DNA from 4 places in the Pseudomonas sp. TE3644 genome. Region 3 is predicted to be linked to each of the others. Evidence: riboswitches for the same ligand, from Rfam matches in the RefSeq annotation. Region 3 holds a riboswitch; each other region holds the start of a gene.
The links. Region 3 has a riboswitch for cobalamin ahead of cobW (cobalamin biosynthesis protein CobW). Riboswitches for the same ligand answer to the same signal wherever they lie in the genome.

Region 1 (2,196 bases), 460 kb from region 3:
TTGCCACACTGATCCGCGCCGGCGCCATCGGCGGGCTTACCGGGGCGGTGTGCATCTGGATTTACGAAGCACTGGTCTGGGTGGGCGTGCAGCACTTGATGCCGCTTGCCGGTATCCCGCGCAATGCCACGGGGCTGGTGTTCGGCAAGGGCGTGCAGGAAGGGCTGGGTATCTGGGCTTACGCACTGGGCACAGTCATTCACTTCGCGTTCGCCATCGGTTGGGGCGTTCTGTTTGCCGCGGTGTGGCCGTACTTCCGTCGTCGTGGCTATGAAGCGACGTTCATTGCGCTGTTCTACGCCATCATCGCCTGGGTTGCCATGCACGTGGCCATCTCGATCGCCTCGGACAACCATCCGGACTACTTCGACCCCGCGACCATCATTGGTGGGTTCATGTCGCACTTCGTCTTCACTGTGCCCTTGGCGCTGACGGTAAAACGACTACTGGCGCCCTACCCCGGCGCCTAAGCTCAGCCGGTGAAATGTTTTGAAATAATAAAGCCCCCCTTGCAAAGGGCCAATCTGCCTTGCGCACGCCATTAGCGGTTTATCCCAAGCCGTTGATCCCCTACCATCGCGCCGCCGGTTTCCAAATGGGATTAATAGGGAATTCGCGGCGCCGCAGCTGGCGCCAACCGAAACTGCCCCCGCAACTGTAGATGCCGAGCCCGCTCCATTCATGCCACTGGGCCTACCCGGGAAGGCGGGGCCGGGCCATGACGCATCAGTCAGGAGACCTGCCGGCCAACGCAACATCACTGACCGGCGGGGTGTCCGGGAAGGACATCCCCTGCCGTCTGCGCTGGCGCCGCACACGGCCGTGCCGTGCTTTTCCCAAGGCGCGTTGATGTGTTTCCCGGCGGTACACCCTGCCCGTGTACCGTTCAAATGGAGATTGCATCATGCTGCCCCGCCTCGCTTCCCTGCTGGCCCTCGCCAGCCCGTTCGCCTTCGGCGACTCTGCCCAGTCGCAAGCCAACGGTTTCATCGAGGACAGCACCTGGAGCCTGCTCAACCGCACCGTCTACGACAACCGCGAATACCGTCACGGCGCCAGCAATGGCGCGGCCCGCAATGCCTACAAGCCCCGCGCACAGCGCAACGGCTACGCCGAGGAATGGGGCTATGGGCTGATGGGCACGCTGCAATCCGGGTTCACCCAGGGGGTGATCGGTGTGGGGGTAGACGCCCATGCCTACTACGCCCGGCAGCTGGACAGCGGCGGCGGCCGCGCCGGCAAGGCGCGCCTGCTGGCCGTGGACAATGACGGCCACCCCAAGGATGAATTCAGCCGCGGCGGCGCGGCCCTCAAGCTGCGCGTGTCCTCCACGGTGCTGTCCTACGGCGAGCAGCGGGTGAGCACGCCGGTGTTCAGTTCATCCGACAGCCGCCTGCTGCCCGAGACGGCGACGGGACTGTTCCTGAGCAGCCAGGAATTGGAGCAGGTGAAGATCGTCGCCGGTCATTTCACCGAAAGCACCGCGCGCAACGCCAGCAGTCATGACCAGGGCTTTGTGGTCAACTACTCCGGCGCCAGGCAGGGTAATGCGCTTGACCTGGCGGGTGTGGTCTACACGCCAAGCGATACCCTGCGCGCCAGCCTGTTCACCTCGCGCTATGAGGACACCTGGGACCAGCATTACCTGGGCGGGACGGTCACGCAGGTCATCGACAGCAACAGCTCGCTGGCCTGGAACCTCAACCTGTACCGCACCACCGACCAGGGCAAGGCATTGTCGGGGCAGATCGACAACACCACGTGGAGCCTGATGTCCACCTACGCCCACGGGCCCCACAGTGTCAGCCTGGGGTATCAGCAGGTGCACGGCAACACGCCGTTCGACTACGTCACCAGCGGGGCGATTTACCTCACCAACGCGGTGCAGATGTCGGACTTCAACGCGCCCAACGAACGGTCCTGGCAAGCGCGCTATGCCTTGCTGCTGGCGCCGGGCCTGACACTGAGCGCCGCCTACCTGCGCGGCGATCATATCGATGGCAGCCACGTCGATCCTGACGGCGGCTATGCCTACCTGGGCTACGGCGACCACGGCAGGCACTGGGAACGGGACCTGGAGGCACGCTATGTGGTGCAGGACGGCGTGGCCAAGGGCATGCGCGTGTCACTGCAGCACAATGTGCACCGGGGCAACACGGCGCAGGCGGAGCTCGATGGCGATCAGATTCGCCTGGC
Region 2 (2,196 bases), 3.5 Mb from region 3:
CGGCGAACGGCAGGTCGGGCTGGTAGCGCGCCAGGCCCAGGGCCAGGGCGCCGAAGGTCTGGGCCATGGCGGTGCCGTCGATCACGCCCAGCACCGGCACGCCGAAATGCCGCGCCAGGTCGGCGCTGCTCGGGGTGCCGTCGAACAGACCCATCACGCCCTCGATCAGGATCAGGTCAGCCTCCCCCGCTGCTTCCCACAGTAGCCGGCGGCTCTCTTCGGCGCCGACCATCCACAGGTCCAGCTGGTACACCGGTGCGCCGCTGGCCCGTTCCAGAATCATGGGGTCGAGAAAGTCCGGGCCGCACTTGAACACCCGCACCTTGCGCCCCTGGTTGCGGTGCAGGCGTGCAAGCGCCGCGGTGACGGTGGTCTTGCCCTGACCGGAGGCGGGTGCCGCAATCAGCACCGCCGGGCAGTGACGCGGCTGGGTCATAGTTCGATGCCCTTCTGGGCACGGATGCCGGCCTGGAACGCGTGCTTGACCATGCCCATTTCGGTGACGGTGTCGGCCAGTTCGATCAGTTCGTCCTTGGCGCCACGGCCAGTGACTACCACGTGCTGCATCGGCGGGCGCGCCTGCAGGTCGGCCATGACCTGATCCAGGTCGAGGTAGCCGTGCTTGAGGGCGATGTTCAGCTCGTCGAGCACCACCAGGCCGATGGATTCGTCGCGCAGCAACTCACGCGACACCGCCCAGGCGGCTTCGGCCGCGGCGATGTCGCGCTGGCGGTCCTGGGTTTCCCAGGTGAAGCCCTCGCCCATCACGTGGTAGCGCACCTGCTCGGGGAAGCGGCGGAAGAACAGTTCTTCGCCGGTGGCATTGCGGCCCTTGATGAACTGCACCACGCCGCACTGCATGCCGTGGCCCATGGCGCGGGCCAGCATGCCGAAGGCCGAACTGCTTTTGCCCTTGCCGTTGCCGCCCAACACCAGCAGCAACCCGCACTCGTTGGGGGAGTTGGCGATACGCTCGTCGATCACTGCCTTTTTGCGCAGCATGCGCGCCAAATGGCGTTCTTCACGTTCCTGGGATTCACTCATCGCAGCTCTCCGCTACACCTGCACACAGGCGACATCGACGAAAAGCCGCGGCCCGAACGGGCGCAGCACAGACTCGTCAATGCCGCTCTCACCCGCGCGACAGAACAAAATGGACGGCAAGCGCCAGGGCTTGCCAAGAGGGGTTCCAGGCCGGTCTCCGGGCTCATGAGCGGGGCATGCACACCCTGGCCACGCGCCTTCCCGAACCCAATCAGGCTCAGTGGCGCCATGCGCGGCCTTGACTCATTTACCGTTGCGGGGGCAGCGCCGGGCTCGCACGCCTGCGGCGCCTCACCGGCTTCCCTGTTTCACCTGGCCAGCCCACGGGCTGCCAGGCACCTGGAACACGCCGCGAAGGTTAGAGGGTTGGGGGTGGGAGGTCAATTAAAGGTGGGGCAGGCCAGCCCCCGCACATCGCGTAGCCGCAACTATTTTTGTGGGAGTGGGCTCTGCCCACGAAAAGTACACCGCGGTGCATCAGGAAGTTCGGGTGGGCCTTTTCGCGGGTAGAACCCGCTCCCACACTGCCGCCAGGCAGCGGCTACATTGAACCACCGGCCCAGCCCGGGCCTCTACAGCAGACAAGCCCAGCCTTCAGCGAGCACACGAACATGCACAAGACCCGCCTGGCCCTGATCATCCTCGCCTCTGCCAGCCTGCTGGCCTGCGGCGAGCATTCCAAGCTCAACGTCACCGACGGCATGGGCCCGCACCCGCAATTGCCAGCCCCCAACAAGACCCTGATCCCCACGGTGAACATCGCCGACGCCATCGGCTGGCCAGCCGGGGAAAAACCGCAGGCAGCCAAGGGCACTCAGGTAGCCGCCTTCGCCGATGGCCTGGACCACCCGCGCTGGCTGTATGTGCTGCCCAACGGCGACGTGCTGGTGGCCGAAACCAACGCCCCGCCCAAGCCTGATGACAGCAAGGGCATCAAGGGCTGGGTGATGAAGAAGGTCATGGGCAAGGCCGGCGCCGGTGTGCCCAGCCCGAACCGCATCACCCTGCTGCGCGATACCAACGGCGACGGGGTGGCAGACAGCCGCAGTGTGTTTATCGCCAACCTCAACTCGCCGTTCGGCATGACCCTGGTGGGCAACGACCTGTACGTGGCCGACACCGATGCCCTGCTGCGCTTTCATTACGAGACGG
Region 3 (2,196 bases):
CCGGGCACTGGCGGATCAGGCGCTGACCCTTGACGGTGATCAGTTCCGGGTCGCCGGGGCCGGCGCCGATGAAGTAGACGGTCATGTGCAAATCCTGAAGAAAACGAATGCTGCTTGAGCGAAATTCAAGTGCGAAGCGGTGATTATCCGGGAATCGGGCCCGCTTGTGCCAATGCCACCGTGGCCTTGGCGTTTTTTTGCCGGCTGACGCGCAGCTGGCTACCGGGCCCGGCCAGTGCCAGCGCGGCGCTTTCGGCCACGCCGTGGCAGCCGGTGTGGGTGAAGGCCAGGGCGGATTTGTGGGTGAGGTGGGGTTCGAAGGGGGCCAGTTGCGCGGTGCTGAACAGGGTCAGGGGCAGGTTCAGGGCGCGGGCCAGTTCGAGCAGGGCGGGTTCGTTGGCTTTGAGGTCGATGGTGGCCAGCCCTGCCAGGTCGGCGCGGGTGAGGTTGTGGTGGGCCAGGGTGGTGTCGAGCAGGGTGGTCAGCTCGGTGATGGGGCAGTGGCGTTGGCAGCCTAGGCCGGCGTAGAGGGTGGGCATTGTCGATCCTTTGGGGGGCTAGGGGGTGCCTGGCTTGGGGTTTTTGGTGTTCATGAGATCGAGCGCCGCCCGCGCGGCGCTTCGCGGGCACAGCCCGCTCCTACAGTTTGTTTCGGGCCAATTATGCCAGTGATATCTCCCGGGGCCGCCTTGTTGGTTCACTGCAGATCTCTATTGGTGCCACCAGGGCGATCCCGGGAGATCTCACAGACGAAACTGGCCGAAACAAACTGTAGGACCGGGCCGTGCCCGGGAAGCGCCGCGCGGGCGGCGCTCGATCTCCAGGGCGCCATAAAAACCCAAGCCAGGCACCCAGAAGCCCTACCGCAATCCCCACTCCCCACGATTGACCTTCCCCCCCACACTGCGTAGCCTTGCACCTTCGAGGTTCTCCGCCCCGCGGAGCCAAGATGGGAATGCGGTCCAAGCCGCAGCTGCCCCCGCAACTGTAAGCGGTATGCACCCAGGCAATGCCACTGCGCCGCGCGCGGGAAGGCGCCTGGGTCGGCCTCAGGCCAGTGCCGCGAGCCAGGAGACCTGCCTCGACACAGACTTTCCACTTCAACCGGGCGGGGTGATCCGGTGGCGAATGCACCCGCGTGCCCGGCACCCGCGGTTCTCGTCCCGTATGCCCGCCATCCTGCCAAGGGCATCCGATGAAAACACTGGCCAAGCTTCCCGTCACCATCGTCACCGGCTTTCTGGGCTCGGGCAAGACCACCTTGCTGCGCCACATGCTGGACAACGCCCAGGGCCGCCGCATCGCGGTCATCGTCAACGAGTTCGGCGAGCTGGGCATCGACGGCGAAATCCTCAAACAATGCACCATCGGCTGCACCGAAGAAGAGGCCACCGGCCGCGTCTACGAATTGGCCAACGGCTGCCTGTGCTGCACCGTGCAGGAAGAATTCTTCCCGGTGATGCGCGAGCTGGTGGCCCGCCGCGGCGACCTGGACCACATCCTCATCGAAACCAGCGGCCTGGCCCTGCCCAAACCGTTGGTGCAAGCCTTCCAGTGGCCGGAAATCCGCAGCGCCTGCACCGTCGACGCGGTGATCACCGTGGTCGACAGCCCGGCCGTGGCCGCCGGCACCTTCGCCGCCTTCCCGGACCAGGTGGACGCCCAGCGCAAGCTGGACCCCAACCTGGACCACGAATCGCCACTGCACGAGCTGTTCGCCGACCAGTTGGCCAGCGCCGACCTGGTCATCCTCAACAAGGCCGACCTGATCGACCCTGAAGCCTTGGCCGCCGTGCGCCGCGAAGTGGCCGAAGAACTGCCGCCAGCGGTCAAGGTGATCGAAGCCAGCAGCGGCCGCCTGCCGCTGGACGTACTGCTGGGCCTGGGCGCCGAGTCCGAAGAGCACATCGACGGCCGCCTGACCCACCACGATCATCACCATGACGACGATGATCACGACGACCACGACCACGATGCCTTCGACTCGATCTCCATCGAACTGCCTGAGGCCCCCGAAGCGCAACTGCTGGACGCCCTGACCACCCTGGTGGTCAAGCACGGCATCCTGCGGGTCAAGGGCTTTGCCGCCATCCCCGGCAAGCCGATGCGCCTGCTGATCCAGGGCGTGGGCACGCGCTTCGACAAGCATTTCGACCGCGCCTGGCGCGCCGAGGAAGTGCGCAGCACGCGTCTGGT
Region 4 (2,196 bases), 1.4 Mb from region 3:
ATGGAACAAATACTGGCGGCCACCGCTAGTGGGCAGCCTCGAGGTCGTCGAAGCGGCGTAGCCGGTACAGCAGTACCGACACCGCCCAACTGACAATGAAAATACCGATAATCAGGTATCCCAGCATGCCGAAATTGTCATTCAGCGTACCAATGAAATCCCACAGTCCACCCTTTAATGCCAGCTTGTCACCGATCAGCCCCAAGGCCTCAATGCTGCCGATGACCACAGCCACCACCACGGACACCAAGGTAATGGTCATGTTGTAGTAGATCTTGCGGATGGGCTTCATGTAAGCCCAGCCATAAGCGCCGAGCATGAGGTGGCCATCCAGGGTATCAACCAGCGACATGCCAGCGCTGAACAGCAGCGGGAACACCATGATCGACCAGGGTGACAGGCCTTGGGACGCCTGGCTGGCTGAAATTCCCATCAGGGCAATTTCGGTGGAGGTATCGAAGCCCAGGCCGAACAGGAACCCCATGGGGTACATGTGCCAGCTGCGGGTGATCAGCCGGAATAGCGGGCGGAATATACGGGCCAGCAGCCCGCGATCGGCAAGCAGCAGGTCGAAGTCTTCGTCGACATACACGCCACCCTTTCGCACGTTACGCCACGCCTTGTAGATGGCGCGCAGGATCAGCAGGTTCATAAGCGCGATGACCAGCAGGAATAACGCCGACACCGAAGTGCCGATCACACCACCGACGGCCTTGAAACTCTCGAACCGGTCCCTCATCACTGAGGCTGCCAGCGCCACGCCCAGTGAGGCCAGGACCACTACCGAAGAATGCCCCAAGGAAAAGAAGAAACCCACGGCGCCCGGCCGTTTCTTCTCCTGCATCAGCTTGCGCGTCACGTTGTCGATGGCCGCGATGTGGTCCGCATCAACGGCATGGCGCAAGCCGAAGCCGTAGGCCAGCAATGCTGTTCCCAGGAGCACGGGGTGGCCATGGAAGGCGGCGAGCGCCCATAGCCAGGCGACGACGTTGATGGCGATCAGCACGGCGTAAATGCCGCAAAGCTTTGTGCGCACAGGGTTGTTGGAATCGCAGAAGACCTGCGCGAGATGTCGAATCATCACAAAATACCTGTCAGGGTAAACGCGCCCTATAGGTTGAGGAACGCCAAGCGAGGTCTGACTTCTGGATTGTCCAGTAACAGTGGCGCGACCGCGCCGGACTTACACCGGCTTCTCACTTGGCAATGCTTTTTAACACCGTGCGAAGCTTACTCCCCTGCCTCACGCATTAAGTAAAATCTGTCCTCTGGAGCTTAAATCTTAGCCATGCATCCATGGCGGAGGGTGCTTGCAGCTTTGGATCATATGGCGCGACCGCCTCGCATTGATGGGTCATCCGCCCCATCCTGTGACGACAGGCCTCCCCGACAGCGTAAACGAAGTTCCTCAGCCCTTTCCAAGCAGCCCTCCTAGCATCTGTCCGTCGAGGACAGTTGCAGGGCGGCGGCATCCTCGACACGACGCCCCAACCCCGTGCTTGGGGTGCCCCGGTAAGGTTTTGTGGGTGGAACTGCTGACCGGGTCCACACCGGCGTCGAACGGATTGGGACCGCCCACCTCATGGGCGTCCGGCGGTGCCCAGTGCCCGCGCTGCGGTGTCGAACGGAAGGTCGATCACCTTCAAACCCACCAAGGCAGGGGTGCCGCCATGCCGATGGATCCGGTGCCCGGTTCGTACATTCAGTCTGCAGCGGTCCCGGTCAAGCGTCTGTGACGGTTCCTGAATTGTCCAGGCGGTTCCAGCCTGAGTTTTCGAAACTGTCGGTTGAACAGCGAAAGATTTTGATAACCCACCTCGCCTGCGATCGCGTTGACGGTCAACTCGGTTGAAACCAGGAGCGCACATGCTTTGCCAATGCGCAGACGCACCAGATACTCGAGAGGGGTGGTATTGGTGTGACGCTTGAACATGCGCTGAAAGCCCGATGAACTCAGGAAGGCAGCTTCAGCCATCTGAGGGATAGTCAGTGATTCCCTGAAATGCTCGTGCATATAGTTCAGTGCTCGCGCTATTTTTCCTTCAGCCGTGGGCAGCGACGAGCGTATTCCCGGCAACTGCCCCAATACCTGGAAATCTCGGTCATGCGCCAATTCAATGAGCACCTCGAAAAGGGTCAGAAGCCTCGCGGCCGGTGGTCGCCGTACCATACTGGTAATCGCTGGTATCACCCGTT

Region 1: linked by a shared signal. The riboswitch ahead of ACZ9GA_RS16890 (OprD family porin) and the one ahead of cobW (cobalamin biosynthesis protein CobW) in region 3 are both predicted to bind cobalamin.
Region 2: linked by a shared signal. The riboswitch ahead of cobO (cob(I)yrinic acid a,c-diamide adenosyltransferase) and the one ahead of cobW (cobalamin biosynthesis protein CobW) in region 3 are both predicted to bind cobalamin.
Region 4: linked by a shared signal. The riboswitch ahead of ACZ9GA_RS12975 (HoxN/HupN/NixA family nickel/cobalt transporter) and the one ahead of cobW (cobalamin biosynthesis protein CobW) in region 3 are both predicted to bind cobalamin.

Annotation. Positions count from the first base shown of each region.
Region 1 covers NZ_JBWBQF010000001.1:3,857,127-3,859,322, forward strand. Annotated here, with positions in the region: gene ACZ9GA_RS16885 (hypothetical protein) at 1-470, shown strand, start outside; cobalamin riboswitch at 569-761, shown strand; gene ACZ9GA_RS16890 (OprD family porin) at 905-2,196, shown strand, end outside.
Region 2 covers NZ_JBWBQF010000001.1:845,733-847,928, reverse strand. Annotated here, with positions in the region: gene ACZ9GA_RS03815 (cobyrinate a,c-diamide synthase) at 1-436, opposite strand, end outside; gene cobO (cob(I)yrinic acid a,c-diamide adenosyltransferase) at 433-1,044, opposite strand; cobalamin riboswitch at 1,176-1,402, opposite strand; gene ACZ9GA_RS03805 (PQQ-dependent sugar dehydrogenase) at 1,656-2,196, shown strand, end outside.
Region 3 covers NZ_JBWBQF010000001.1:4,315,796-4,317,991, reverse strand. Annotated here, with positions in the region: gene cobM (precorrin-4 C(11)-methyltransferase) at 1-85, opposite strand, end outside; gene ACZ9GA_RS18945 (cobalamin biosynthesis protein) at 144-539, opposite strand; cobalamin riboswitch at 908-1,098, shown strand; gene cobW (cobalamin biosynthesis protein CobW) at 1,196-2,196, shown strand, end outside.
Region 4 covers NZ_JBWBQF010000001.1:2,942,186-2,944,381, forward strand. Annotated here, with positions in the region: gene ACZ9GA_RS12975 (HoxN/HupN/NixA family nickel/cobalt transporter) at 26-1,081, opposite strand; adenosylcobalamin (AdoCbl) riboswitch at 1,087-1,224, opposite strand; gene ACZ9GA_RS12980 (helix-turn-helix domain-containing protein) at 1,703-2,196, opposite strand, start outside.